Formosa agariphila KMM 3901: one gene and its partner. The protein of the gene in region 2 binds, or shares a complex with, the protein of the main gene of each other region. Links are inferred from orthologs where the notes say so. Each region holds a gene or a part of one and is shown on either strand. Other genes may lie near its edges. The genes, in order: gcvH and BN863_RS17730.

Evidence for each region.
Region 1: the proteins of BN863_RS17730 (region 2) and gcvH are in contact, whole or in part, in a crystal structure (PDB 3A7A), measured with the Escherichia coli proteins. The link is inferred for Formosa agariphila KMM 3901 from one-to-one orthologs.

What each region holds. Positions count from the first base shown.
Region 1 is NZ_HG315671.1:308,605-324,101, reverse strand. Bases 12,737-15,497 are described here. They hold gcvH (glycine cleavage system protein GcvH), read right to left. Parts: upstream 14,427-15,497; coding sequence 14,046-14,426; downstream 12,737-14,045. Other genes in these bases: sov (T9SS outer membrane translocon Sov/SprA), read right to left, coding at 14,493-15,497; BN863_RS01215 (VanZ family protein), read right to left, coding at 13,673-14,053; BN863_RS01220 (energy transducer TonB), read right to left, coding at 12,896-13,615; BN863_RS01225 (hypothetical protein), read right to left, coding at 12,737-12,753. Outside these bases: BN863_RS01290 (TolC family protein), read right to left, coding at 1-813; BN863_RS01285 (efflux RND transporter periplasmic adaptor subunit), read right to left, coding at 865-2,022; BN863_RS01280 (ABC transporter permease), read right to left, coding at 2,041-3,300; BN863_RS01275 (ABC transporter permease), read right to left, coding at 3,302-4,546; BN863_RS01270 (ABC transporter ATP-binding protein), read right to left, coding at 4,539-5,240; BN863_RS01265 (hypothetical protein), read right to left, coding at 5,347-5,568; BN863_RS01260 (DUF420 domain-containing protein), read right to left, coding at 5,568-6,116; BN863_RS01255 (SCO family protein), read right to left, coding at 6,109-6,855; BN863_RS01250 (hypothetical protein), read right to left, coding at 6,848-7,564; BN863_RS01245 (cytochrome C oxidase subunit IV family protein), read right to left, coding at 7,674-8,054; BN863_RS01240 (cytochrome c oxidase subunit 3), read right to left, coding at 8,079-9,059; BN863_RS01235 (cytochrome c oxidase subunit 3), read right to left, coding at 9,104-9,685; cyoE (heme o synthase), read right to left, coding at 9,687-10,580; more of BN863_RS01225, read right to left, coding at 10,645-12,736. UniProt on the Escherichia coli protein: The glycine cleavage system catalyzes the degradation of glycine. The H protein shuttles the methylamine group of glycine from the P protein to the T protein.
Region 2 is NZ_HG315671.1:4,179,522-4,195,168, forward strand. What follows is about bases 12,737-15,647. They hold BN863_RS17730 (lipoate--protein ligase), read right to left. Parts: upstream 14,744-15,647; coding sequence 13,730-14,743; downstream 12,737-13,729. Other genes in these bases: BN863_RS17720 (sensor histidine kinase), read right to left, coding at 12,737-13,253; BN863_RS17725 (hypothetical protein), read right to left, coding at 13,434-13,646; BN863_RS17735 (glutamine--tRNA ligase/YqeY domain fusion protein), read right to left, coding at 14,892-15,647. Also shown: tRNA uridine-5-carboxymethylaminomethyl(34) synthesis enzyme MnmG, read right to left, coding at 1-675; rRNA maturation RNase YbeY, read right to left, coding at 742-1,152; BN863_RS17680 (glutamyl-tRNA synthetase), read right to left, coding at 1,152-4,556; gltX (glutamate--tRNA ligase), read left to right, coding at 4,721-6,232; BN863_RS17690 (T9SS type A sorting domain-containing protein), read right to left, coding at 6,311-8,125; BN863_RS17695 (SPFH domain-containing protein), read left to right, coding at 8,432-9,361; BN863_RS17700 (heavy metal-binding domain-containing protein), read left to right, coding at 9,380-9,697; BN863_RS17705 (tetratricopeptide repeat protein), read left to right, coding at 9,709-10,464; BN863_RS17710 (hypothetical protein), read right to left, coding at 10,611-10,919; BN863_RS17715 (response regulator), read right to left, coding at 11,029-11,661; more of BN863_RS17720, read right to left, coding at 11,658-12,736. UniProt on the Escherichia coli protein: Catalyzes both the ATP-dependent activation of exogenously supplied lipoate to lipoyl-AMP and the transfer of the activated lipoyl onto the lipoyl domains of lipoate-dependent enzymes.

The DNA of each region.
Region 1 (15,497 bases), 3.9 Mb from region 2 along the record:
ATCTTTTTGAGCCAATTCTAAATTTGTTTCTGCAACTTTTACATCGTAGACTTCTTCTTTAGCTTTTTCAATAATTGCTGAAGGATTTTCTTCTAATATAGCATCTGAAAATAAACCATAATCTTCGTCGGCAATATCGAACGTTTGGTAATCTTCAATTTTTAATAATTGAGCCAATCCTATTTTTGAAATAAATAAATCATTTTCGGCAGCAATAATTTGTTGAATTTGGGTTGCATCGGTAGCTTTTATTTCTAGCACATCGCCTTTAGGTAAAACACCTGCATCTACCAATTCGTTAGTACGTTCTAGATTTTCTTTGGTGATTTTATTCTGAGCATTTAAAACCTTGATTTGTTCTTTATTGTATAAAATTTGAACAAAGGCATTAGCTACAAAAATAGAAATATCATCTTTCATCTTATCTAATTGATACTGCGATGCTATAATGTTTATTTTGGAACGTTGTAAGGCTTTCCAGTTTTGAAGTCCAGAAAATAAATTTACTCCAGAATTTACACCACCACTAGCCGATCTAAACGTCTGATTTTCGAATTGATTTGTCGCTGGGTTTACGTTAGCTCCTGTATTAATATTATATGAAGCATTCGCATTTACAGTAGGCAAGAAATTCATTACAGCATCAGACTTATCGATTCCTGCTAAATCAGTATCTAATTCCGATTGCTTAATAGAAATATTATTTTCTAGTGCGTAATTAACACATTCTTCAAGAGTCCATTGCTTATTATCCTGAGCGTAAGTAAACATTACACTAAAAAGGAAAAGTCCTAAAAGGGTTATTTTTTTCATAATTACATTATCAGTCTAAAAATAGTTAAAAGTGTTACACTAAGTGTCAATTTATTGTGCATAATTTGGAGTTCCTTGTATTTGATTCCAAACTTTAATTTTATCGTCTTTTGAAATACCACTCTTTACTTGCACAAAAATACCATCACTGATGCCTAACTCGACATCTTTTCTTACGAATTCCTGATCTCCATTTTCAACTTCTACAAAAGGTAATTTTGTTTTATCATCGTATTGCACTAACGCTTCTTTAATGGCTAATACATTTTCAACCTTGTCTAAAATTATAGACGCATTGGCACTTAAACCTGCACGGATAAATGTATCGTCCATGTTTTTTAAACTTCCTTTAATCTCAAACTGTATGGCACCATTTTCTTCTACACCTTTTGGTGCGATATAATCTAAAATAGCATCGAACGTTTTATTTTCAATTGCTCCAACAGAGATTTCTAAAGGTAAATTTTCTTTAATTTTTCCTACTTCACTCTCATCTACTTTCCCTTCAAAAATCATTTTACTTACATCTGCTAGAGAAGCAATAGAAGTACCTTCGTTAAAGTTATTCGCTTCAATAACCTGATTTCCGGCTTTTACAGGTACATCTAGTACCATTCCAGAAACTGTAGATCGAATTAAGGTTTGTGCAATATTTCCTAATCCAGACGTTGTTCCGGTTTTAATAATATCGAAATTTTGCTTCGCAGAGGTTACATTAATTTCGGCTTGAGACACTGCTTGCTTCGTTTGTAAATAAGTGTTTTCAATACTATCGAAATCATTTTCTGATATTACACCTTTTTCATACAACGCTTTTTGTCTTTGATAATTAGCCTCTTGAGTTTGTAAATTAATTTTAGCGGTTTGTAAAGCCGTTTCGTTTGTCGCAATACTATTTTTTGCACTCGTTAACGACGATACATTTGGTATTACACGAATTTTAGCAATTAAATCGCCTGACTCTACATATTCTCCAGCTTCAATATATATTTCTTCGATAACACCAGAAATATTTGGTTTTATTAACACCTCTTCTTTAGGTACTATATTACCTGTCGCTACAGTTTTAATTACTATAGTTTGTTCTACAGGAACATCTGTAGTGTAAGTGATTGGATCTTCCTGATTTTTTTTCCATAAATAAAATAAGGATATAGCAAATACTACTACAATTAGGATTAATACGATTACGGTTGATGATCTTTTCATATATTAAACTTTTCTCTTTTAATCAATTCTTAATGCGTCTACAGGCTTCATTTTCGTGGCACTATTTGCTGGTATTAAACCTGCTAATAATCCAGATACTACTAATATAATTAAGGCTGTAAACACTACGGACATGCTTACACTTGGGTTTGCAAAATTCTCTACCGGACCACTATTGTCCAAAATGTAATTCATAATCCAAATAACACCTGCTGCGAAAGAAATACCAACCATACCTGAACATATGGTTAACAACAAACTTTCTTGTAAAATTTGAGATTTAATGGTCCAAGGTGTAGCACCTAATGCACGACGAACACCAATTTCTTTGGTACGTTCTTTTACTACAATTAACATGATATTACTAATTCCAATAATTCCAGACATTAATACTAAAGACCCAACAAAATACCCAACAAAGCCTAAGATTGAAAACAAGCCGTTAACGCGTCCGAAAGCTTCAGATAAATCGAAATTACCAATGGCACGATCATCATCTGGATGTATTTTATGTCTTAATTTTAAAATCTCGAATATCTTTGGTTTTATGTCTGTAATACTTTTTCCGTCTACACCAGTAAGTGCCATCCATCCTACATTATCACCACTATTAAAAGCCTGACCAAAAGATGTAAAAGGAACAAAAATAGTATTTGCTTCTTCTTCTTGATCGCCGTCTGAGTTGCTTGGTTTAAAAGTACCAACCACCATAAAGTTTACGCCGTTAATTTTAATGTAAGTTCCTAATGGATTTTCACCTTTATCGTATAAACCTTTAACCACATCGGTACCGATTACACAAGATTTTCTATTGACATTAATATCTGAATAACTAATAAAACGACCATTGGTAATATCCATAGGTTCTTGCTTTATATATTCTGGATAATCTCCATTTACTTGAAATGCGCCTGTTTTTGTACCTCGAGTAACATTATTTGCGCCATTAAAACCACCTAATTGTAGTCTAGGAGACACATATTTAAGTTCTGGTATTTGTGCTTTTAAAGCTTCTACATCTCCTAACTTATAATTAAACGTTCTTCCTTTTGGCATCCCTTTATACGAAATTGAGGTTTGCTGTGACCATATAAACATGGAGTTTGTTGCGAAGTTTCCAAAATCGGCAGTCACACCATTTTTTAGACCATTAGTTAAAGCTAAGAGTAAGACTAAAATTGCAATACCCCAAAACACCCCAAAAGCAGTCAAAAAAGTTCTAAACTTATTTGCACTTAACGCTTCTAATATTTCGTCCCATCTGTCTTTACTAAACATATTATTCGTCTCTTAAAGCAATTATCGGTTTAATTTGGGCCGCACGATAAGCAGGTATAAATCCTGCTAAAGCTCCTGCAAATACCAAAATAAAAACGGTGGTTAAAGCTGTATTAAAATCTACTTGTGGATATTTTATAAAATCACTTTCTATTAAAGGGCCAACACCTTCTAATAAACCGAGTCCGAGAATTAATCCGAACAAACCGGAGAACATGGTCACGAAAACAGATTCTTGAAGAATCATACCTACAATAGACATGGGCTGAGCACCCAATGCCTTTCTTATTCCTATTTCTTTAGTACGCTCTTTTACGATAATAAGCATAATATTTCCTACACCTACCACACCCGCAATTATAGTTCCGATTCCTACAAACCAGAATACTGCAGAAATGGTTGCAATAAGTGAATAAATTTTCTTTGCTTCTTCCATGGTGTTATACGCACGGATGGCACTAGTATCGTCTGGAGATACAATATGTTTTTGTTGTAGATCTAATATGATAGCTTCTGTTAAAGCTTCAGATTCTTTGGCAGCAACATTAAAATCGTCCGACATTTTTATAGTAAACATCATATTTCTAATGGTATCGGCTCCGTTAAAAGCCCGTTGTGCAGAAGCTAAAGGCAAAAAGACTTTACTTTCGTCGCGTTCTCCTCCTGGATCAAAAAAGACACCTACAACCTTATAACTAATTCCATAAATAGAAATATCTTTATTTATAGGATCTTCATCTTTAAATAAGTCTTTCTTAACACGATTACCAATAACGGCTACTTTTTTAGCGCCTTCAACATCGGCTTGATTTATAAAACGTCCTTGACTAACATCGGCATTTTCTATAAACTGATTGCCAGGAAGAATACCTTGAATACGATAGCTACCAGATTCATTTTTATAATTGACTAAGCCGCCCCAAATGGTATAAAACGATGATTTATGCTCGATATAAGGTTCGTATTTCCTTGATAACATGTCGAAATCATTGTTTTTAAACTGGACCTGACGTCCTGGGTTTAACCCTTTATAATCTTTAGTTGTAACACCTGCTCTAACACTAATTAAATTGGATGCATCTCTCTCAAACTGAGATGTTACTCCGTTTTGAATACCTTTACTAAAGCCTAATAAAATAACTAAAATAAAAATACCAGACGCCACAGAAAGTCCTGTAAGAAACGTTCTTAATTTATTTTTTCTTAGGGTTTCAAAAATTTCTTGCCAGCGTTCAATATCAAACATTCGCTATAGCTCTTACTTGTTCAACAGCAGTATCGTTAATAATTAAACCATCTTTTAAGTTCACAATACGCTTTGTCATTTGTGCAATATCGGATTCGTGAGTTACTATTAAAATGGTTTTACCCTCATCATTAATACCTTGAATAAGGTCCATTACCTCGTAAGATGTTTTGGTATCTAATGCTCCTGTAGGTTCATCGGCTAAAAGCACTTTGGGATCACTTGCTAAAGCTCTAGCAATAGCAACACGTTGTTTTTGTCCTCCAGACATTTCACTTGGTAAATGGTGCGACCAATTTGCTAAACCTACTTTTTCTAAATAATGCGCAGCACGATCTACACGTTCGCTACGTTTCATACCTTGATAGTACAACGGTAAAGCCACGTTATCTAATGCCGATTTATAATTGATTAAATTAAAAGACTGAAAAATGAATCCTAAAAATTTGTTGCGGTAATTAGCAGCTATTTTTTCGTTTAAGTTTTTAATAGGAAAACCATCTAATGTATAACTCCCTGAATCTGCTTCGTCGAGCATACCTAAGATATTTAGTAAAGTAGATTTACCAGAACCAGAAGATCCCATAATTGAAACGAGTTCACCTTCTTTAACACTAAAATCAATCCCTTTTAATACATGTAGACTATTACTCCCCATGTGATAGGACTTATGTAAATCGTTAATTTCAATCATATTGGTTAGTTTTCTGATTTTGTCACAACCTAAAAAGCATAGAATTTTTATAGTTGCGCTACTAAGAAGACGTGATAATTCAATATTTGTTACAGTAACAAAAGAATTATTTTTTTGTTCGGAAGAATTTTAAATACATAACGTAGAAAATTCCACCAATTAAAATATAAGGAATAGACATTAAATACACAATACCATCATTAATACCTTCTGCGGTACCTTGACCTTCTGAAGTTTCTAATACAGCTCTACACATGGCGCATTGTGCTTCTACCGAAGTTGAAACAGCAAACACCAAAACAAGTAAAATGAGATATGCTTTTTTCATTAGAAATTATAATAAGGTGAAATTAAAATATACACCACAACGCCTGTTACTGCTACATACAACCATAATGGGAAAGTTATTTTAGCAATCTTTCTATGACGGACAATATCATTGGTAATACCGCGAACATATGTAATTAATACAAAAGGAATTACGATGATTGACAAAATAATATGAGTAATTAATATAAAATAATATACATATTTTATAACCCCTTCACCACCAAACTTAGTAGAATCGCTCGTCATATGATAAGCGACATACATAACTAAAAATAATATAGAAAGAGACATTGCAAATTTAATAAGTAACTCATGTCGCTTTACATTCTTTTTCTTTATTGCAAAAAAAGCCATTATTAAAACCAGTGCTGTAATTGCATTTACAGTGGCATAAATTGGAGGTAAAAACGATAAAGGTTCTACATTAGGTATTTTAACTGCAAATAATACAGCTACAGCTATTGGAATTACTACAGACAATACAACAATCCATTTATTGTATTTTGCTACTTTTTCGGCATTTACCATGTCGTTTGTATTACTCATTTAAAAGTTTTTTAATATCTTCTTTAAGCATGCTTATTTCTTCTTCTTCTCCATCTTCATTATACTTTTCTTTTTCGGTGATTGTTCCTCTATAATAAATTCTAGGGTTTCCAAACTGATCTGATCTAGACCTAATAAAACCGTTTTTATCAATTAAAGCAAAGTTTCCAGAATGTTCAAAACCACCGGCGATGTTTTCATTTTCTGCGGCATATAAGTTAAACCCTAAATTGGCAAGTTGATAAATATCGTCTTTATCTCCTGTCATTAAATTCCAATTCGGATTGGTAATTCCGTATTTTTCAGCATAAGCCTTTAATACTTCAGGTGTATCATGAGATGGGTTTATGGTAAAAGAAGCGATACCTAATCCATCTATACCTTTAAAACGTTCTTGAATATCTACTAAATTTCTGCTCATAATTGGACAGATTGTTGGACAGGTTGTAAAGAAAAATTCAACAATATATACATTACCTAAATAATCTTTATTTGTAATGGTGTCGCCATGCTGATTTGTAAAACTAAAATCTGGAACTTTTTTAGCTTCACCATCTATTTCCAAATACATTAATTTATCCATGTTAGAAAAATTATTATCTGGCACATTACTCATTCTATCGCTTCTAACGATATCTCCATTTTTTATACGATCTACAATTTTAGGAATAAAAATAATTCCGAAAACTAAAATTGTAAACGCAATACCTACGTACGAATAATTTGATTTACTACTCATCTGTTCCTTTTAAATCGTTTGCTCGTCTAGATGTTGAATCGAAATTTCCTTTACGTTTCTGGCGATATTCGGTAAATAAAATCCTAACATCTTCGCTCATTTTATTTTTTAATTCGGCTACTTTAATAGCATCGTAAGCATACTTAGAATATGCTGTTGCATTAGCCGCTATTTCATTATCTGTTCTATCGTCTAATCGACCTCTAAGATTTAATTCTTTATCGATGATATAAACGTTATCTGTAGACAGATCATCATCTAACACATCAGGCACATTTAAGCTCTTCTGAATGGCTTTAATAGCATTTGGAGACCCATATACAAAATGCCAATACTTAAGCTCTTCATGCTTCATTAATTCGGCTTTCAATTCTTGACCTTCAGCTTGGGTACCTTCTGGAAGCACAATTACCACTTGAAAAGTTTTAAAACCTCTAAACTTATCATAGATTAATTCTTTTAAATTAGATGATGCTGTATGTTTTTCCATGGGATGATTGCCATAGAAGCCCAAAACCGTTAAATGGTCGTCTAGAACAATATCTTGATCTGTATCTGAAGTAAAACCATTTAAATCGGTCACCTTATCGCTTAAAACATCTAACGTGTTGTAATGGTGTTGCGCTGGATATAAAAACAACATAAAGGTTACAGGAAGGAAAAACAAGATACCTATTACCGCATTCCTTTTTATTTGTTTAGCATTCATAAATTAAGCTTTAAGAAAAATTAGATATCTTATTTTAAATATCGTGCAAAAATAAAAAAGACGGTTTAATAAACCGCCTTAATACTTTGATTTAACACTTAAAGTGTTATTAAAAATCGTGTGTCATATATCCAGAAGAATATACACTTTCTATATATCCACCTTCTGTTAATAATATAAAAGATAAATAACAAATTAAGAAAATACCCGTCCAAACAATTGCACGTCTTAATCCTGATGCTTCATCTCTTAAGTGCATGAAATCCCATGCAATATAATATGCTTTAACAATGGTTAAAATGATGAAAATCCAGTTTAAAACTTTCATTCCAGCAATATATCCCATTAATATTTCTGGTTTGTAAATCCCTAAAACAACTTCGATAGCTGTAATAATAGAAAGTAATATTAATACTCCCCAGATTTTCTCTTTATTAGACTTGAACTTTAATGCCCCCCTAAATATTGCTAAATTTTGTGTATGTGCCATGTTCTGAAATATTATATCTTAAAATTAAACTAAGTAGAAGAATGTGAATACAAATACCCAAACTAAATCTACAAAGTGCCAGTACAATCCAGCCTTTTCAACCATCTCGTAACTACGTCTTCTCTCGTAAGTCCCTAACACAACATTAAAGAATATAATAATATTTAATACGATTCCAGATAATACGTGAAAACCGTGGAAACCAGTAATGAAGAAAAAGAAGTCTGCAAATATTGGCTTACCGTATTCGTTAACCTGAAGATTTGCACCTTGAACTACTAATTGACCATTAGATTTTAATTGTCTTAAAGATTCTGATCTTGATAATACTGTTTTGTGTCCGTCTTCATTTAAAAGCTCTGTTCTAACCAATATATTTTCATTAGCTTCTAAACCTTTAACCACTTCGTCTACAGTAAATTTAGGAAGCGAACTTTCTGTTGTAAACCAAAGTCCGTTTTTACTTTCGTGTAAAGTTCTTTCGCTATGACCTGCAATTGCAAAATCGCTAACCGCTACACGATGTCCATCTGTATCTACAAACTGTAATAAGTTTCCAGATTTGGTTTGTACAGCTCCATATTCACCTTTAATAAACGTGCTCCATTCCCAGGCTTGAGAACCAATAAAGATAATACCACCAATAATGGTTAAAAACATATAAATAGTTACTTTCTGCTTATTTAAATGATGTCCTGCATCTACGGCAAGTACCATAGTAACAGAAGACATAATTAAAATAAATGTCATGAAAGCAACGAAAATCATTGGTAAATCCTGACCATGTAAAAACGGAACGTGCGTAAACACTTCATCTGCTATAGGCCATGAATCGATAAATTTAAATCTTGAAAATCCGTAGGCTGCTAAAAAGCCAGAAAAGGTTAAGGCATCGGAAACGATGAAAAACCACATCATCATTTTACCGTAACTTGCGCGAAGTGGTTCGTTACCACCTCCCCAAGTTTTACCTTCGGTACCAGTATTTACAACTGTAGTATTCATATTAATTATTTGGTTTTATGATTAGTCAAAAATATACAAATTATTTATTTAAAGAAATATAAAAACAAAAAGAGGTAAAGCCATAGGAAATCTACGAAATGCCAAAAGGTCGCTGCGAGTTCAAAGCCAAGCATTTTCGTGGCACTATACTTTTGTTTAAAATGATTATAAATTACAACAATCAGGCAGATAAGCCCAACAATTACGTGTAGAATGTGCATTATAGCGATAACATACACGTAAGACATGGTAATATTACTTGTTGGTCCAGTAAAATTATATCCTGCTTCTATGATTTCTTTGAACCCTGAAAACTGATTAAAAATAAACGCGAACCCTAAACCTAAAGTAACAATTAATAATATAGTTGTGGCCTGTCTATTTCCTTTTTGAAGTGATTTTTTTGCAAAATAAAAGGTAACACTACTAATTAGCATTAAAACAGTACTAATTAAAAATGCGTTAGGCAGTTGAAAATCCATCAACCAATCTGGTCTTTTACTACTTACAATAAATGCACTCGTCCAACCCGCAAAAGACATAATTAAGGATACAATCCCAAACCAAAGCATCGTTTTCTTTGCTCTATTTGTTTTTTCTTCTAAAGTACCTTCCGTTAAATCCATATTATCTTAAAAATTTATCTAGTACGTATATAATTTGAATAAGTGTAATGTAAGACACACTGGCTAACATTAGTTGTTTTGCAGCTACTGCAGTCATTTTTTTAAATAACAGAATAGCATAATATAACATTACCAACCCAAATAAAAATACAATAACGGCAGCTAATGGTGTTAAAAATAACCGTCCTGTAAATCCAAAAGCTGGAATTATTGAAACAATAATTGTCCAAACGGTATACATAATAATTTGTACTGCTGTTCCTTTGTCTCGTTTACCAGTTGGCAACATAAAAAAGCCTCCTTTTTTATAGTCGTCGAATAAAAACCACCCAATTGCCCAAAAATGAGGAAACTGCCAAAAAAACTGCCACATAAATAACACACCAGGTTCAATACCAAAACTATTTGTTGCAGCAACCCAACCTAACATAAATGGTATAGCTCCAGGTATAGCACCTACAAATACAGATAACGGTGTTTTAGTTTTTAATGGCGTATATAAACAGGTATAAATAAATATTGAAATGGCCCCAAACATTGCTGTTTTTGGATTTATGGTGTATAACACTATAATACCTAAAATTGTAAATGCAGTAGCAATTATAAACGCTGTATTTACAGACATACGTCCTGCAGGCACTGGACGATTTTTAGTCCGATCCATTAAAATATCTAAATCTTTTTCAATGATTTGATTGTATGCATTAGATGCACCAACCATAAAATAGCCTCCAAAAGCTAATAACACTAGCGTTTTTATATCTACAGTTTCCACACCAAGTAAATATCCAGTTAATGAAGAAAACACGACACTTATAGATAAGCGCATTTTTGTGATTTCTTTAAAATCTGAAATTATGGAGTATGTCTTTTCAGACGGGTGTGTACTACTCAAGGTATCGATTACTTATCTGTGTTAATTTATTAAAAGTCCGCAAATATACTTGGAAAAGTTAATACTACAAATCAAAATACCAATTAAATAAATCACTACGAATTCCTAAGTTAATCCACATGGTATCACTTTTAAAAGTCGTTGACGTTGTGGCACTTGGATTAAAATTTCGATAACTAATGTTTGTGAATAATTTTAAATTAGTCGCTGGGTTAATAAGATAACCAGCTTGTACTTCGGCATTAAATGTTTTTGTCTTTATACCCTGACCAATTTTAACATTTGTATCGTAAGGTCTATCGTTATAATCTCTGTAAATATCGCCTCCGTAACTGTAGCTATCATCCGCTGTATTAAAATCTAATCCTCTAACACCGTAAATTAGTTTCCCATCGGCAAACCAGCGCTTATAATTGTAACGCCCAATTAAAATGAACTCTCTAAAATTAGCACCCCACAAATGCGCCAAAGACTGATTGTAATTCCCGTAATTTAGAGTGATGGTGTTATGCGAGTATGTGTACGGACGTACCTGATTATATTCTGCTTGAAGATATAAATTATCAACATTAAATGCATTGTAATACTTATATCCCAACTGGAATCCGAATTTGTTTTTCCAACTTTGATTACCGGCAGTAACATCATTCAGCGAAAATTCATCTAAAATAAATTGTCCGTAAAGATTCATGTTATCGTTCAGTTTGTATTTAGAAGTAAATCCCATAATAGCATTCCCTGCACCCTGACCTGTTTCAAATTCAATTGCTCTTAAAAAGATAATCGGATTTAAATAATTCACATCAAAACCTCTATCGTTGGTATTACGCCACACAACCGATTCAAACAATCCGATATTTAAGCGTTTTGTAACATTTAAACTTAAATAATGGCTAGACATGTATTTTGTAAGATATGTCTTGTCTACAGTTACGTCTGGACGCACATCTTTAAGCCAAGACCACGTACTGGTATATTTTAGTTTCCAGAAAGACACGTTCAATTTTAAATAGGGTGAAGGTATTGACACATCACTAACTAGTAAAGAACGATATCCATCACCGATAAAGTTTTTTCCATGACCAAACTGAAGGTTTAAAAACTTGGCTGGAGTATACGACATGTATGCTTCTGCCACTGGAAAATCGTAAGCATCGTCGTTATATGCCTTGGCTATACCACGACCTGGAATTATTGCTACATCATGTGCTGCTTTTATACTTTCTGAATAGTCATTATAATATTCGGCAAATCGTCCTTGACTTTCGTAAAATGAAGTAGAAAAACTAAAATTCTTACCTAATCCACCTTGAAACACTACACCTCTAGTATTTAAATATGTGGTTCCAAAATCGGTATCGGAAGCAGAACCTACTTGTAAATCCATTACAAAATCGGCTTGAAACCAATAGTTCTTACCTTCGACCTCAGCCAAATGATCATTCCAAAATTTTCGTCCTAACCAAGTAGAAACATTTTTCTTTGTTTTTAATTCTTCTGCTTCAAAATCGTAGTAATTATCGACATCGGTATACATTAAGGGCTTAGATGCCGTATGACTATTTGCACCTATTAAATTGATGTTTCTATCGAACTTAGCATAATAACTGTGACTAAACGGAATATTTAAAGTGCTCTTAAATTGCTTTTTAGTATTAAATCGAACTGTTTTATCTATGCTGTCTAATTCTGCTTTTACACGTTGCTCAATTGGGTTTACAGCAACAACTGGCGCTACCACTTCTGTTTGTTCCTGATAAGCTGTTAGTGGAATTTTAAAAGTCACTGAATATTGCTTAAAAACTGGATTGCCGCTATAAGTTGCAGGCTGTATTTTTGGTAATAGACTAAATACGCGTCTTGCCTCGTCTTGAAGTGTGGTATAAACTGCGTCTGTATATAAGACTTTAAATTCCCCCTCTTTATTTACTTCAAACAACACCACAAGATCACCTTTGTATTGCGCCGCAATAACTTCTTCGGGCATTTGAAAAGCCTCGTAAACAAAATTATATACAGATTTATCGAAACATGATTGGAGTTCCTCGAAAACAGAATTTTCGCAAGTTGGAAACACAGGCGGTTTCTCGTAAAAAGAGCGTTCTGATTGTGGTTGTTGTGCAAACTGCAATTGTGGAACGATTAGCAGGAGCAGTACAATTAATGATCTCATATTAATATAACGGCTGATTATTAAGCCCGGAAAGGTACTATTTTTTAATTACACTAAAATTAAAAAAAAATTGAAGAATAGAGACAAAAAAAAATCCCGATGCATAATGCATCGGGATTTTAATATATAAACAATATTGTATTTAATCCTGTACTTGGAATACAATTGGAAGTGAGTAAGGTACAATTACCGCTTTTCCACGTTGCATACCAGGCTTCATTTTTGGTAATTTGTTAATTACACGAGCCGCTTCTTGCTCTAATTTTGGGTGTGGTGCTCTAGCACGTACACCTGTAATATTACCATCTTTACCAATTTTAAAGATTACGTTGATACGTTGTCTTCCTGATAATCCTAATTCTCCTGCTAAGTTAGTGTCAAAGTTTTTTCCAACAAATTTAGAAATCTTCTCAGACATACATTTTTTCTTCTCTGCATTATTTCCCTTTTCACATCCTGGGAAAACTGGTACATTTTCAATAATTGAGAAAGGAACCTCTACATCTTCTTCAACCTCTTCTACAACTACTTCTTCTACTTCAGCAATTTCTTCTTCCTGACTAGTTTCTGTAGACTCAATTACAGTTTCTTCAATTTCAACCTCATCTTTTACAACTTCGATTACTTCCGGTGCTGCTGGTGGCGGCGGTGGAGGTGGTGGAGTCTTTAGCTGTTCGGTGATTGGAATTTCTTCTTCCATTTCTTCGTCCATGCTAATCATTCCGATATCGATTGCTTCTTTATCGTAAGTTTTGTAATTAATTGCGAAATTAGTTAAGGCTAACATTATTGCTAAACCAATCGCAAAGTATAAAGCACTGTTTCGAGAAACATTCGCTTTAGGGTTTTTCTTAGGTTCCATAATATATTGTTTTCAGGATTGCTAAAATAACCATTTATTTGGCAAAAAAGCAAACGTTTATATTTTTTTATATTTAGTTTTATTATTAATCGCTAAGACTAAGAGTGTTAAAATAACACCTGCACTGTTTGCAAATATATCTAAAACATCAAATTGACGAGTTTCTGTAAGCGTACCTTGAAGGTATTCTATTAATACCCCGAAACTTATAGATACAGTCCCTGTAACTAGCAGCGATTTTGTCTGAGGCCACTTATAACCGTATTTAAATACTAAATACCATGATAAGCACAACAAACAATATGCCAAAAAATGAAACACTTTATCGCTATTCTTTGGGCTTCCTGCTGTAATGCCTCCTAAATTAACTAAACTTAGTGTTGTTAAAGCGGCGGTATACAGCAATGCTGCAGGCAATAATAACTGTTTTTTAAGCACCAATTAGGGCTTTATAATCTGCATCAGACAATAATGTTTCAAGCTCGTCTGGGTTACTAAATTTAAGTTTAATCATCCATCCACTTTCATAAGGATCAGAATTAACTAATTCTGGTTCGTCTTCTAAAGTGTCGTTAAATTCGATAATTTCACCAGATAAAGGCAAAAATAAATCTGATACTGTTTTTACAGCTTCAACAGTTCCAAAAACCTCTTCTATTGCTAAAGTTTCATCTAAAGTTTCAACTTCCACGTAAACGATATCTCCTAATTCGCTTTGCGCGAAATCTGTAATACCTATGGTTGCTACATCGCCTTCAATTTTAACCCACTCGTGGTCTTTAGTGTACTTTAATTCTGATGGAATATTCATTGTTTATTTATTTAATTAGGTTTAACAAATGTATTTATTCGTGACCGAATATCAAACTTTAATTATTTAATTCCCGAAATTATAACGTAACGTTAATCCAGAACGTAATGTGGTCTGCGGAAATGCTGTTGAAATAGCATATTCAGAAAACGAGTAATCGAAATAAAATATAGCTGACAAATTCTTACTAAACGCATAATCTGCGGTATACTTTAAACCCCAAATAGTCTGCCCAGAAGTGATCTGATTGTTTTCTAAGTCTAGATATCTAATTATAGTTTTATTTTCTCTTAAAGACACGTCTGCCTTCATATTAATATCGCTAACTATCGTTTTATTAGGCCCTGCTAATTTCGATTTCATACGAACATCTTTGATACGATATCCTAAACCTAAAATATATTCGTTACCAATAATTTCTGTCATTAAATTATTATCGAAACTTAAAGATAGTAATCTATCTTTTTGAATTTCGGCTAGTATTTTAACAGAGTTATTCATCTCGAAATCTAAACGAATTAAAGGACTAAACATTTCTGTTAAGTTGATGTTACTGTATAGGTTTTCACTTTTATAATCGCCAGACTGATTTAGAACGTCGTCTGGTTGATCTAAATAATCGTCTGAATAATCTATTCCGTTATAATCTAAATTTGTCGCAAATTGATTAATGGTGTAAGAAGAACGGTACCCGTGACCAACAGAGAACCTTTTAAAATTCTTTTTAAACCACGCCATTCTCATAAACCCTGTATATTTTAAATCCCAGTTTGGCAATGGTACATTTCTAAACGCACCCAAACTAACATCGTTAGCATCTACACCCTGATAAGCCGATAAAAACGCAGGTAATAATACCGCCTGACTTGTTTTACCAAACCCTAATACATATCCGTTTACATCGCCACCTTCAAAGTTATCTGGATTAGACATGTCTACACCGGCACGTTGTGCTAAACGTCTAGATATTTTCAATCTATTGGCTCTAAAATCATCAAACGCTTGCGAAGTTGTTTCATCGCTCTTTCCAAAAGCCGTCTTTATCATCAAGGTAGATATGTTAAAATTCCC
Region 2 (15,647 bases):
TTTCTCTGGACGTTCGTCTCCTGGTTGCTCAATCATTTTAGAATAATCTAAAGAACGACCATCTACACGAGGTGGAGTTCCTGTTTTCATTCTACCCGATTCAAACCCTAAATCCACTAGTTGTTCAGTGATTCCAGTAGCAGCTCTTTCTCCAGCACGACCACCACCAAAATTTTTATCACCTATATGAATTAAACCATTTAAAAAAGTTCCATTAGTAAGTACAACAGACTTAGCCTTAACCTCAATTCCTAAAGATGTTTTAACACCCGCGACTTTTCCATCTTCTATAATTAAACCAGATACCATGTCCTGGTAAAAATCTAAATTAGGTGTACCTTCTAACATCATACGCCAATCTTCTGCAAATCGCATACGATCACTTTGCACTCTTGGACTCCACATTGCAGGTCCTTTAGATTTATTAAGCATCTTAAACTGAATCGCCGAAGTATCACTTACTATTCCACTATAACCACCTAACGCATCTATTTCACGTACTATTTGACCTTTAGCAATTCCTCCCATGGCAGGATTACAAGACATCTGTGCAATGTTTTGTAAATTCATTGTAATTAACAATGTACTACTCCCCATATTTGCGGCAGCAGCAGCAGCTTCACTTCCTGCATGACCCGCACCAACTACAATTACATCGTAAACTTTATCGAACATTTGAATTCAATTTATTATTAAAATTATTTGATTGTTCCACGTGGAACAATTTAAAATTGGAGTAAATTAATTAAGTTTTGAAAGATAATAATCTTCTTTATTACGCATTATTTGAGCATCAGAATCTGTTTTATCTTTATAACCACAGTAATGTAACACTCCATGAATGATAACACGATTGACTTCATCTACAAAGTCTGTTTTAAAATCATTTGCATTATCCTTAACACGTTCTACAGAAATATAAATATCACCATGTAGCTCTTTTCCGACTGTGTAATCAAAGCTAATAACATCAGTTAACGTGTCATGATTTAAGAACTCTACATTTAATTTATGAAGATACTCATCATCACAAAAAATATAATTTATCTCACCTTCTTTACAACCTTCCTCAAGAATAGTCGCATTAATCCAATTAGCTAACACATCTTCGTTACCTAATTCAAAATCTGTTTCGTAATTAAAATATATCATTATTCATTCTTAAAATACTGTTGCACTTTATGTTTAAAACTATTTTGCAAAGGTAGGATTTGTCTATTTAATATTTCAGTAGTATTAAAATATTGTTTTGCCTGTGGTAATTTATCTGTTGAAGTCTTAGAAAAAGAATTAGAATTTGATTTAGATTCACGTTTATTCTCTTGATCTTGCTGAAAAGTTGCATCATTTAATTTAAGTAATTGATGTTCGAAATTCAACATCTTTTCTAATGTCTTTTGTGTAAAACCATCATTTAGCAAATCCATTTCTACAGATTCCATGTCTTTTAATAAACGATAGATTTCAGGTGTTAACCCTTCTTTTTGTAATCGTTCCTTTAACTCATTACGTAATTCTTGCTGACGTTGATAAATACTAAATAATTCACCACTCATGCCTTCTTGAGACTCTTGACCATTACTTTGCTGTCCATCTTTACCTTGTTCATCTCCTTTTTTACCATCACCTTGATTTCCTTTAGAATCAGGTTTACCATTAGCTCCAGGTTCATCTTTTTGTCCTTTTTTCTGCCCACTTTGCGAACCTTCACCGGACATATTCTTTTGCATTTGTTTATTCAACTCCTCTTGACTCATAATAATATCTTGAAGTTGACCTTCACTTTCGCCAGACTTTTTACCTTCAGAGCCTTGTCCAGAAGATGATGCATTTAATTGATCTTCCATATTATCTAAAATATTACTCAATAAATCTGCAAGTACATTAGCTGATGAAAACACATGTTGTTGAGATGACACACCTTGATAAATTTCATTTTCAGAAAATTCTTCTAACGATTTATCTAAATAAAAATAGACTTCGGTGATTTCATTATTTATAGATTCAGACAACATGGGTTGACGTAAAGACAAAGAAAAAAGACTATCATCTACATGTTCAAAATATTCCCTTAAATCATGTTGTTTTCTTAATTTTTGAGCATAGTTATTATGATTAATTTCAATACTTTTAAACTCATTCATCAATGCTTCTTCATCGAACGAAAAAATTAATAAATTATCTAAAATCTGACGAAGCATTTCGGCATCTTCCTGCATTTGTTCTCCCCCATCCATTTGCATAGATTGTTGCATAGACTTACTCATTTCTTTCATTTTCTGTCCAGCCTGCTTTTGCTTTTGTTTAGCTTTATTTTCTTTTTTCTGTTGCTCATTTGGACTTTGATCTCCAGACTCACTTTCTTTTAAATCCTGTTCTGCATCTTTTTGAAGTTGATCAACAGCTTCTTCAGATTTTTGATCTCTTGGAAGTTCAATAGGTTTCTTTAAAAGCTTATTATCTTTTTGTAAAGCATCCAATTCTTTTTGAAGTGTATTAAATTCTTTATTTAAATCAGATTGCATATCAGCAGTATTTTTATCCTTAGGTTTATCAGCTTGTTTTAATTGTTCATCTCCTAAAGTGTTTAAATCTTCTTGAAGTTTCTCCATTTTTTTTGCAATATAGAAACGTTTAGTCAATTCCACCAGCTGTTCTAAACTACGTTTCTGTCTCTTATTTTGTTTACTTAGATATTTGAATTTCTCAGAAAGTTCTTCTTCACTTATTTTATCTTGAATCTTTTCCAATTCTTTTAATAAACGCTCATCTTGTTTTAACTGCTCCTCATTTTCTTTTAACCGTTTTTGGAGCTCTTCCTTTAAAGGATCTGCTGTATTATCCTTATCGAATTCTTCTAGATTTTTTTGAAAAGATTTATTGAAATTTTTCATCATCTTTTCCTGTTGCTCTTGACGTTTCAGAACATCCTTAATCTGATTTCTATCATTAAAATTTAAAGTCTTTTTTGTCTTACGTGTTTTTGAAATATCGTCTAGCATTTTCTGATTCTCATCGAACTTCTCCAAGGAATTATTAAAATCCTGTATACCAGATTGTTGTTGCTGTAATAAGGTGTTTTTAGTTTCACTTTTAGTCTTTTCGCGATAACTAAACACTTTACTCTTTTTGCGCTTATATCCGTGTAGTTGGTCATTATCAAACACTTCAAAATATAAACTATAAGACACGCCTTCTTTAAGCTGTAATTGATTTGGAAACGCCGTTACAAATTGATCGACGTTGAATTTAGAAATAGCAATTGGAATGGTAGATTTAGCAGATTCGTTATCTGTTTCAAAATACACCAAATTTAAATTACGCAAACCGTAATCGTCACTTACCTGACCTTTAAAATACATTGTTTTTAAATCGACTGTATCCTTAACCATTTCCACTTTTAACTCCGGGAATTGATCTTTAATAACATCAATAGAAAAATTTAAACTTTCATAGTTTGTAAGATTTTTATTACTAGTACTTAAACTGTAATTAAAATTAGAATACACCTGTTTTGAGCCTTCAAAACTATTTCCAACTTTTGAAAAAGCCATAGTATCTGTAGCGAATAAATGTACCTGATCAGTCCCTTTTGTATTTAATTTCCAAGTCACCTTTGTACCTTCTGGTACAATGGCATTTCCTGTACTTTTTAAAACCTCATCCTTTTTATTAATGTAATTAGGATATTCTAAAACCATATCGAAACCTAATAATGTTGGCACTTCAACTATAGCCAATTTATACGGTTTAGATGTGACTCCATTTGCATGAAGCTGAAATGTAATATCTGTTTTAGGCTTATTAAAAACATATTCAAATTCTCCAGAACCTAAATCTTGTAAAATGTAAGTCTCGTTATTAAAAATGATTTCAGCTTGTTCAGGAATTACACTTCCTGCTGTATTAATATGTAATTTAAAATCTTTGTTCTCTACACCATTTAAATTTTCATTTAAAACAAAAAACTGAAATGGTGCTGGTGGCTCGTAAGCCGTTTTATAATCTACCACACGTTTATAGCTATCGGTAAACCAATTAATTTTTCCAAGCGCTAGAAAAATTAACAAAAGACAAACCGGGAGAATCGCGTATTTTAAATATTTTAAATTCTGATTGAAATTTACGGCTAATTTAAAAGGTACCGGACTTAACTCTGAAGCTTTCTGATTGATACTCGCCAATAGTAATTCCGATTTCGAGCTATCGTTATGAAGTTGTAAAACATTAAGTAATTTATCGTTCACTTCTGGAAAATGATTTCCAATTAATTTAGAAGCTTCTTCGTAATCTATCCCTTTTTGAAGTTTGAATAATTTACTTAACGGAAGCACAATAAATTTTGCAAAGAGTAACACCTCAACCAAAACAAACATCCAAAATAAAATGGCTCTAGCGGTTGGGCTTAACCATAAAAAATGTTCGACTAAAAGCGTGAGTAAAAAATATAAAAGTCCGATAGAAAAAAACAAGATTCCACCTTTAATAAGTTCGTTCGTATAATAACGCCTAATAAAGCCTTCGAGTTTTTGTATTATAGTTTTATAATTATCCAATTTACCGTGTATTTAACCCACTAATCTACAATAATAATTTTAGCTGTAATAGTCTGCAAATGTAACATTCTGTTAAATTGAAATCTATAAAATAATTATTGCTTTGTTTAAATCTTTCATCTTTACACATATCAGAGTATCTTTGCGGTCTTAAATAAAAAAACATGACTAAAGATGTTCGTGTGCGTTTTGCACCCAGCCCAACAGGACCACTTCATATAGGTGGTGTACGTACGGCCTTATTCAACTATTTGTTTGCTAAAAAACATAACGGAACTTTTGTTTTACGTATTGAAGATACCGATCAAAACAGATATGTAGAAGGTGCCGAAAATTATATTATTGATGCCTTAAACTGGTGTAACATACCGTTTGATGAAGGTCCCGGAAAAAACGAAAAATTTGGTCCTTACAGACAAAGTGAACGTAAAGATTTATACAAAGCTTATGCCGAAGAGTTAATAGCTTCTGGAAACGCATATTACGCTTTTGATACTGCTGAATCTTTAGATGCACATAGAAAAGATCATGAAGCTAACGGAAAGACGTTTATTTACAACTGGCATAACCGTTTAAAATTAAGCAATTCGTTATCGCTTTCTGCTGAAGATGTACAACAAAAATTAGATGCTGGAGAAGATTACGTTGTGCGTTTTAAATCACCTCAAGACGAAACCTTACATTTAAAAGATATGGTTCGTGGCGATATAAAAATAGACACCAACATTTTAGATGATAAAGTTTTATTTAAAAGTGATGGAATGCCAACTTACCATTTAGCAAATATTGTAGACGACCATTTAATGCAAATCTCGCATGTAATTCGTGGTGAAGAATGGTTACCGTCTCTTGCTTTGCATTATCAACTTTATAAAGCCTTTGGATGGGATGCTCCAGAATTTGCACATTTACCATTAATTTTAAAACCTACAGGTAAAGGTAAATTAAGCAAACGTGATGGCGATAAATTAGGATTCCCAGTATTTCCTTTAGAATGGATTGACCCAAAAACTAACGATGTTTCACGTGGATATAAAGAAGATGGTTATTTTGCCGATGGTGTTATAAATTTCTTAGCCTTTTTAGGATGGAATCCAGGGACAGAACAAGAATTATTTAGTTTAGACGAACTTGTTGAAGCTTTCGATATAGAACGCGTACACAAAGCTGGAGCACGATTTGATCCTGATAAAATAAAATGGTTTAATCACCATTACATGCAAGAGCAAAATAACGACGAACTTGCAGAAGCCTTTAAAGCGCAACGTGACGAATTAAAAGATATCGACGTGAATTATATCGCGATGGCTGTTAATTTAATTAAAGAACGTGCGACATTTATATCTGATTTATGGGATTTAAGTAGTTTCTTCTTCGAAGCACCAAAAGCTTACGACGAGAAAGCATTCAAAAAAGCTATTAAAGACGACACTAGAGCGCTTTTAAGTGAATTAGCTACTCTTATTAACTCTATAGAGGATTTCTCTACGGAAACGCTTCAAAATACAGTAAAAGGATGGATTACCTCTAAAGAAATTGGTTTTGGAAAAGTTATGATGCCTTTACGATTAGCTTTAGTGGGTGCTTTACAAGGTCCAGATGTTTTCGATATTATGTTTATGATTGGAAAACAAGAATCTATCGCACGTATTGAAAACTTAGCAACAGCTATTTAATAGAAAAGTATATACGTTATAAAATAAAAAAACGCGCGTTTAAAACGCGCGTTTTTTGTACTCTTATATTTAGACTGGTTACTGTTTAATAAATTTAAAATTGGTTGCAGAATCCTTAAATGAAACCACATACATCCCTTTAGATAAATTGGAAACATTTACGGAATTATTCGCTCTATCTATTGAATGTTTTAACACCTGTTGTCCCATCATATTATAAATGGTTATTTGGTGAGTATTATTTATATTTTTAAATGAAATAACGTCGTTAGCTGGATTTGGATAAATTGAAATGTTAGTAATTTCATTTTCATCTACACTTAAAGTAGAACATTGGTAAGCTTCAACAGCATAACCGCGTTCTGTAAAAATATTAGTTATAGCCGTAATGCTCTCACAACCTAAATTCATATCGACAGCAGCTTGTCGTATTGCTGTAATTGCTTCTAATTGATTGGTTTTACTACTCGTCATAGCCATACCTTCTAACACAATTAAATCGGTTTTTTCTTTTCCTAAATATTCCCAAACTTGTATAAGCGTACTTGCGAAAATTTGACCATCTTTATGAATTTTCCCCGTTAATCCTTCAGGATAAGTTTGCTCGTAATTGGTAATACGTCCTCCCCAAAATTCGTTATGACCATCCCATTTAAATAAATCGTTATATGTTGTACTTGACCTAGAACTGTTATAACGTTCTAAACCTCTACTGTAAGATTGTGCCCAGTAATCACCAAAACCTTCACTTAATCCTTCAACTTGAGAAATACTACTCTGAATTAACCATTCGTGTATACCATGACCTAATTCATGTACAATAACATCGGCATCTTCGGCATCATCTACTCCACCAATTCCGAATTTTAAAATACCTCCACCGTAAGATGAATTATCTGATCCGTTAAATGCATGTGGATCGTAGTAAATAATACCATCGTTAAACATAGATTTTAATGGAATCCCCAAAGTTTCGTTAATGTATCTCATATTTTGATCGATGTGGTAATAGGCATTAACCGCTTCAAAACCATCTTGATCTCTTGTAAAACTAAATTCTGGCGAATCTTGCTCGAATAATCCTGTTACAGGATCTTGAATATCTTTAATCTCTAGGTAATCCCCTTTTAATCTATAAACGCCATCAGAACTATTTAAAATTTGAAAAGATACGTCTGTTCTCGCTCTATCTAAATAATCATTTGTTTCATCATTATTATCCATAAAATGTCCACCGTATACTTCGTTTGTAACCGATAATGGATCCGGATTAAAAATCTTACCCTTTGCTTCTATATGAGTTGGTATTGTGCTATTTAATAAGTCTTCATGTCCGTCGTCATGACCATGATGATAATGTGCAATATCTTTATTACTAATTATATCACCTGTTTTTGCATTGATAATGGTTTCCCAAAATCCGTTTAATGTTCTAGAATTTGTAGTTACACGATATACTAACAACGTCGCTCCATCATCGTTATATACATAAAGTTTAGACTCTTTTTGTGTAATAGTACCTTCTATACCTAAAGCTTTAGCAGCTATACTTACTGCTTGATCAGCAGACATGTTTGGTGTTGTATTGATTCTAGAAATAGAACTGTAAAAAGATCCTGAATGGTAAGTTACTTCACTATTTGGTGAAACATGAACTGCAACACCTGCATCGTAAACAGGAACATCGTTTACAAATTGACTATATCTGAAAGTTTCTCCAGATGCACCAACTTGATTAAATTCTGATCTAAGTTCATAAGCTTTTTGAGATTGTAATTCAGAAAAATTCGAATTTAACCAAGCAGAAGCAACTGCTTCATTTTGGTTTTGTGAGTAGGTAATTTGAAAAGAACAAATTACGACACAAAAAAGGGGTAATATTCTGTGAATCATAATTGTAGATTTGGTAAATAGCAATTCAAATATATTATATTGACAACTAAACCTAGAGCTACAAGGCTTTTAAACGATGAATTGGAAATTTTAAAGGGTGAATGAAAAACGCTAGTGTATTTCGTCTAAGAAATCTGCATTTTATTTTTTATAAATTGATAAAGTCTAACAGATTATGTAACAATTTCTATTCTAATTAGACCAATTATTGGCTTTAGAATTGTTTTAATTCAGAATCCTTATTAAAATCAAAATATATAGTCTAAATTTAGAATCAGATTTTACTAACTATAAAAACATCCCATTATGTCCGTATTGTTAATTCCTATATTATTTCTATTACTTGTAACCTTATTTCTGTCATTTTTCACCGTAAAACAACAATCGGCTGCGATTATTGAGCGCTTCGGAAAGTTTTTAAGTATTCGTCATTCTGGCTTACAAATGAAAATTCCATTTATTGATCGCGTTGCAGGTCGAATGAGTTTAAAAATTCAGCAATTAGATGTTATTGTTGAAACTAAAACCTTAGATGACGTATTTGTGCGTTTAAAAATATCGGTTCAGTTTAAAGTAATTCAAGAAAAAGTATACGACGCATTTTATAAACTAGATTATGCTCACGACCAGATTACATCTTATGTATTTGATGTGGTTCGTGCCGAAGTTCCAAAAATGAAATTAGATGATGTTTTTGTTAAAAAAGATGATATTGCCATTGCAGTAAAAATGGAACTTAACGATGCAATGTCAGACTACGGTTACGACATTATTAAAACCTTAGTAACAGACATCGATCCTGATGCACAAGTAAAAGAAGCTATGAACCGTATTAACGCTTCTGAACGTGAAAAAATTGCTGCGCAGTTTGAAGGAGATGCACAACGTATTTTAATTGTTGAAAAAGCAAAAGCTGAAGCAGAAAGTAAACGTTTACAAGGTCAAGGTATTGCAGACCAACGTCGTGAAATTGCTCGTGGTTTAGAAGAATCTGTAGAGGTATTAAATCGAGTTGGAATCAATTCGCAAGAAGCTTCTGCTTTAATTGTTGTTACACAGCATTACGATACTTTACAATCTTTAGGTGAAGAAACTAATAGTAATTTAATATTATTGCCAAATTCGCCACAAACAGGAAGTAATATGTTAAACGATATGGTAGCTAGTTTTGTAGCTAGTAATCAAATTGGTGAAGCAATGAAAGAAGGCAAGAAAAACCCTAAAAATTTAGAATAAAAGTATAAAATAATAATCATGATAGTTACAACAACACCTACTTTAGAAACTCAAAAAATAACACAATATTTAGGTTTAGTTACTGGTGAAACCATAATTGGAGCCAATTTTATAAAAGATTTTTTTGCAGGCATTCGCGATGTCGTTGGCGGACGCTCAAGTTCTTACGAATCTGTATTAAGAGAAGCAAAAGACAGTGCTTTAAAAGAGATGCAAGAACGCGCAGAAGATTTGGGTGCACATGCCATTGTTGGCGTAGATTTAGATTATGAAACTGTTGGTCCTAACGGAGGTATGCTTATGGTAACTGCTTCGGGAACTGCCGTAAAATTATAAAATATATTACATTGAAAAACATACAACTTACATTTAGAGCACTTATTATTGCAGGATTTTTTTCGGTGATATCTTGTAAAGATAACGCTTCTAGTAAAATTAAAACAACAGAGAATTCTACTCATACCACTGAAGTTAAAGACCAAAATCCAGAATCAACTCAAACTGAAAACACTTCTACAGATGAAACTCAATCCCCGGATGGTGTAGCTTTTTTTGATGCCGGAATTAGAGCAATAGAAGCTAACAATATGTCTGCGGCATTTAAAGAGTTTTTAGCAGCTGCAAACGAAGGACACGCCTTAGCACAATTTAATACTGGACTTATGTACGAGCAGGGACTTGGTACCGATAAAAATCCAGAAGAAGCATTTTTATGGTATAATAAATCTGCAAATCAAGGAAATTCAGCAGCACAATTTAATCTTGGTGTGAGCTATGAAAACGGACTTGGTACTACAATCGATTATACAAAAGCTAATGAATGGTATAGAAAAGCATCGCTTCAAGGCGATGGATTAGCAGTAGGTAATCTTGGCATGTTATATATGCGTGGTCAAGGTGTAGAAGTAAATCAAGTAGCAGGTGTTGCACTTTTAATTGTTTCGGCAACTATAGATACATCTCCAGAAAATCAGGCTAGGAAAAATATCTCTGCATCACGTAGTTTAACTCCTGAAATGATTGCTAAAGCTCAAACACTTTCAAACGAAATGAGCACTGCCGAAAACATCTTAATTCCATTAGATGCATACTTAAATAACTAGAATTTATAAAGCGTAATATTATTGAAACGCTTAAATTAAATTGAAACAAAAAAATAGCCTTAACACTAATGTTAAGGCTATTTTTTAACTAATAAATTCACATTACATTTTTAAGATGGAATGTACATTGAAATCAAGTATTTAAATTAATTATTTTCTCTCCAAGGCTTATAATTTTTATATGCAGGACCTTTTAATTTTGAACGTTCTGTACCTACTGTTACTAAAATATATTCCTTATCTGTAGCGCTGTCTTCCCACGCTTTTTTATTCTTGTATTCTGGTCCAGTAAGCTGCTCTTTATTAGATTCTACAGCTACTGTTGTAGGTGTACTTTCGTGCTCCCAAGATTTGTAATTTTTATATTCTGGTCCCATTAAATCACTTCTTTCTTGTGCAAATGCAACTGTAGTTGATGCTAATAATAAAACTAGTATAAAAGATATATTTTTCATTCTGTATGATGTTTAATTGTTTAATTCAAATTTAAACATAACACCATGTATTTAAAGGTCACTAAAATCACGTAATCATCATCCGTATAAATACGGATAGCCTATACCTTTAAATTAATTTAATTTTTGTAGCTTTTTTTATTAATTCTGCCGTGTTCTTTACATCTAATTTTTTTAAAATATTTGCACGATGGGTTTCAATAGTTCGTGTGCTCACAAACAATTTAGCGGCAATTGCTTTGGTTGTAAGTCCTTCAGAAATTAATCCTAGAACTTCCTTTTCTTTATTAGAAATAATATTTTCGCTAACCTTATTTTCCGACATAAAATTTATCATCTTTTCGGAAATTGCAGGGCTAAAGTATTTTTTACCTTGAGCAACAATTCTAATTACTTTAATAAGTTCATCTTCGTCTGTATTTTTAAGCAAATAACCATACGCTCCAGCTTTAGCACTTTTTGCAATATAGTTTCCATCGTTATGCATAGAAATAATTATAGGTTTAATATCTCTATTTAAATTTTTAATTCCTTTTAAAACCTCAAAACCATCCATATTTGGCATACTAAGATCAAGTAAAACCATATCGATATCATCTAGAGTTTCTATACATTCTATAAATTGTTTACCATCGCCAACAGCTGCTATAACGTCTATATCATCATGTTTTATGAGTAGTTCTTTTAAACCGTTTCTAAAGAGCTCATGATCGTCTGCTATAATTATTTTTATTTTCCTCATATATCTATCGGTAATTCAATTTCTATAGTGGTATTTCCTTTTTTAGAATGTATTTGAATGTCGCCATTACAAATCTCTACACGTTCCTTTATATTGATAATACCAGAGCCTAATGTTACTTTTTTTAAATCAAAACCTATACCGTCGTCATAATAGAACAAAGAAATAAATTCATCAAATTCTGAAAGTGAAATTCTAATATTTTCAGCATGCGAATGTTTCAACGCATTATTAACCAGCTCCTGCCCAATTCTAAAAATATTTATAGATTGATTTTTAGTTATTTTACTAATTTCTTCATCAGTTAAATCTTCAAATTCAATAGAAATTCCAGAAGTCTTTTTAATATTATTTACAAAATTAGTTAGGGCCACTCCTACCCCAAAGTCATCAATAGTAGAAGGCATAAGGGCATTAGACATTAAGCGAATTTCTGAAATGGTTGTATCTAAAATTCGGATCATTTCTAACTTCTGATTTTTATCTTCAATATGGTTTTCAATATAGAATTTTAAAGATGTTAATAACGGCCCAATACCATCATGTAATTCACGGGAAAGTCGTCGTCTTTCATTTTCTAATCCATCTACTAATTGGCGTTTAGTAGTAATACTATTTTTAGTTTCTTTATTTCTAAATTCTATAAGTTTATTCCTCATTTTAATGAGGCTTTTACCCAACACATCATTATTTCCTTTTGGAACATACTGTGAGTTAAGATTCATTTTACCTAATTCGTTAGAGAAATTTACAGCACCTTGTAACGATTTTTTTAAACTATCGAGCGCTTCGAACATGTCTTTAATCTCGCTTGAATTTTTTACAAATTTTTTATTTTGTTTATAATTTCCTGCTGCCATTATCTTTAAGCTCTCTCTCATGTTTGTAATCGGATTTGTTATAATTCGAGTGAGAAAAAGTGAAAGAATAATAGCTATTGACATGATTAATATTGTAAGCCCTAAAAGTTTTAATTTAAGTTGACTTAAAGGTGCTTTTACTTCGCTAATATCTATTTCTGAAAGTATAACTAATTTTAAATTTGAAATGTTAATAAGACTGTAAACACTATACACTTCTATGCCACGATAATCTTTAAAAACGCCTCTACCAATAGCACCCGATAATGCATCTTGAACACCTTTTGTTTTAGCTGTTATGGTTGATGGTAATTTTTGTGGTGAAAACCTAGACTGAGATCGCATAGTAAAATCTGTACCCACTAAATAAGACTCTCCACTACTTCCCATTCCGGCACGTTCCAATAAAATATTATTAATTTTATAATAGGGAATAATCTTAATTTTTGGTTGTCCTGATGTTGTTGAAATTAGACCTATAGAAGTATGTCCATCTAAATTATATGGTGTTAAATCGTGTATCCCCGTAGTTTGTAATATATGTTCAGGAATATGTATGTTAAGCGTATCTAGATTAGATGCAGTCGTGGAACCTTTTAAAAATGCATTCCATTCGCTAGAAATTAAGTTTTCTACTTGAATTTGCTTTAATGTTTTTACAGAATTCAATTGCAGTAATATTCTGTCGTCTAAAACCTTAGAAAACTCATTATAAAATGTGAAGGATAGCATGAGTATAACTACAAATATCAAGCTATTTATTATAATTAATATTAGGGCACGTAAGTTCATCAAATCATTAAAAAAATAAACTCATAAAAATGGGTTATTGTGTAGCTAAAGATAATGTTTTAAAAAAAACTCCTGATTCTAATTTTTGAATCAGGAGTTTTTACATTATTCGGATTTGTATTATTTTAAATGTTGTTCTTCTTTATATCGTTTTATAATCACTTTTAAACTTTTTAAATACACTTTAAGATCTTCTGTTGTAACCTCTGGATTTTTAAATTCAGGAATAGTCATCGGATTTTCATTAAGATGTTTATAGATTTCTGGATAGTCGTTTTCTATACCCCAAACAGTATCCGAAATATTCTTAAGTAATTGTTCTTGTGTCTTCATAATTCAAAATACTTATTCTTATAAGTTACGAAAAATTAAATGAATACATTATAAAATGAATCTATGAAAACGCGCTACAGAATTTAAGTCGTTACATCGTCGTCGTTTCCATAAATCATAGTGATAAAATCGTCTCTATCGATAGCTCCAAAATATTCGGTAAGGTCTGTATCTTTTAAAGCATTTTTAATAGCTGTTTCTTCGTAAGGCAGTCCGATAAAAATAGCTGAAAGTTCTTTAACCGATTTTTTTCCAAAGAAATCTCCAAATACGGTAAACTCGGCGATGTGTCCTTTTTCAACAAAAATTCGCAAATCAATTTCACCTATAGGAAAACGTTTTGTACGCTGAATATTAAACTTAGGCGAACGCCCGTAATTCCAGTTCCAATCGTCGTACTTCTCTGCTTTTAATTTGTCAATTCCTTCACGATCTTCTGCTGTAAATTTGTAGGTTTTAAAATTTTTATCGTTTGCATATAAACCTTCTAAAATTAAACTTCTAAAAGCTTCTATAGTTAATGGTTCCTCTAAAAAATCGCTAATATTTGCCACCCGACTTCTAACCGATTTATGACCTTTAGATTGAATTTTACTCATCTTAACTTGTAACGCATTAGCCACTTCGTTTAAGTCGGTACTTAACAACAACGTTCCATGGCTAAACATGCGTTTTCCGGTAGTAAATTGTGCTGTTCCGGAGACTTTTTTACCGTCTATTAAAATATCGTTTCTTCCAATAAGTTCGGCTTCTATTCCAAAGTTTTTCAAGACTTCGATAACTGGTGCTGTAAACTTTTTAAAATTATGCATACTGGCATTATCATGATTGGTAATAAAACTAAAATTTAAGTTTCCTAAATCGTGATATACAGCTCCTCCTCCACTAATGCGGCGCACCACGTGAATGCCTTTTTTTGTAATATACTCTTGATTTATTTCTTCTAATGTATTTTGATTTCGGCCAATTATAATTGATGGTTCGTTAATGTAAAACAACAAATAATCGGTATTAGTATCGAAATGCCTTAAAGCATATTCTTCTAAAGCCAAATTTAAATGCGGATCTGTAACGCCTTCGTTATCTATAAAAACCATACTGCAAAAATTAAAAAGTTGTTTTACAAAAATACTTAGAATCCCTGTAATAGATTACAAATCTCACTTATCATTTTTAATTATTTGAAACAAAAAAGCCTTGAAATAAGAACTATTTCTAAGGCTTTTTATATCAATTAAATTCAGATTATATCTCAGATGCTTCTGCGACTAAAAGCGCATTACCATCTGTTAATCCTTTTTCTATAAATTCGTTAATAGCATCGTTACGTTCTAAGCCATTTTTAAGCAGTACTTGCAACGTTAACATGGCGGCGATACGTGTACCTACTTTTTTAGCCGCAGTTCCAAATAACGGCTCTAATTCGTCGTAAGACACTTTTTCTGCCAATTCTAAAATATCGGCTTTAATTTTCTCACGTTTAGCATCTGGTAAATTCGTATATTTTTTACCAAATTGCTGTATCACATCTATAGCCTTACGTTGTGGCTGATTAGATTTAGGCTGATTCTGATTTTGATTCGCTTGCGCTTTTGGTTTTTCTTTTGTCCAAGAATCACGTAAACCAACCGTTTTATTAAAAATTAATTGCTCTGAAGTTGAATCGTTATCCACATTAAAATACCCTAAACGTTGAAATTGAAAACGCTCGCCTACTTTTGCTTCTTTTAAACTCGGTTCTACGTAAGCCGTAATTAATTTTAAAGAGTCTGGATTAATAAAATCCATAAAGCTTTTATCGGCATGACTATCTGGAGATTCGTCCATAAATAATCTGTCGTATTCTCTAACGACCGCTTTAACTGCATGTTTTATAGACACCCAATGCAAAGTTCCTTTTACTTTACGTAAACTAGCTTCTGTGCCACTACCACTTAACGTATCTGGATCGTAACTTACATGAATTTCGGTAATTTTACCGTTTTCATCCTTTACAACGCG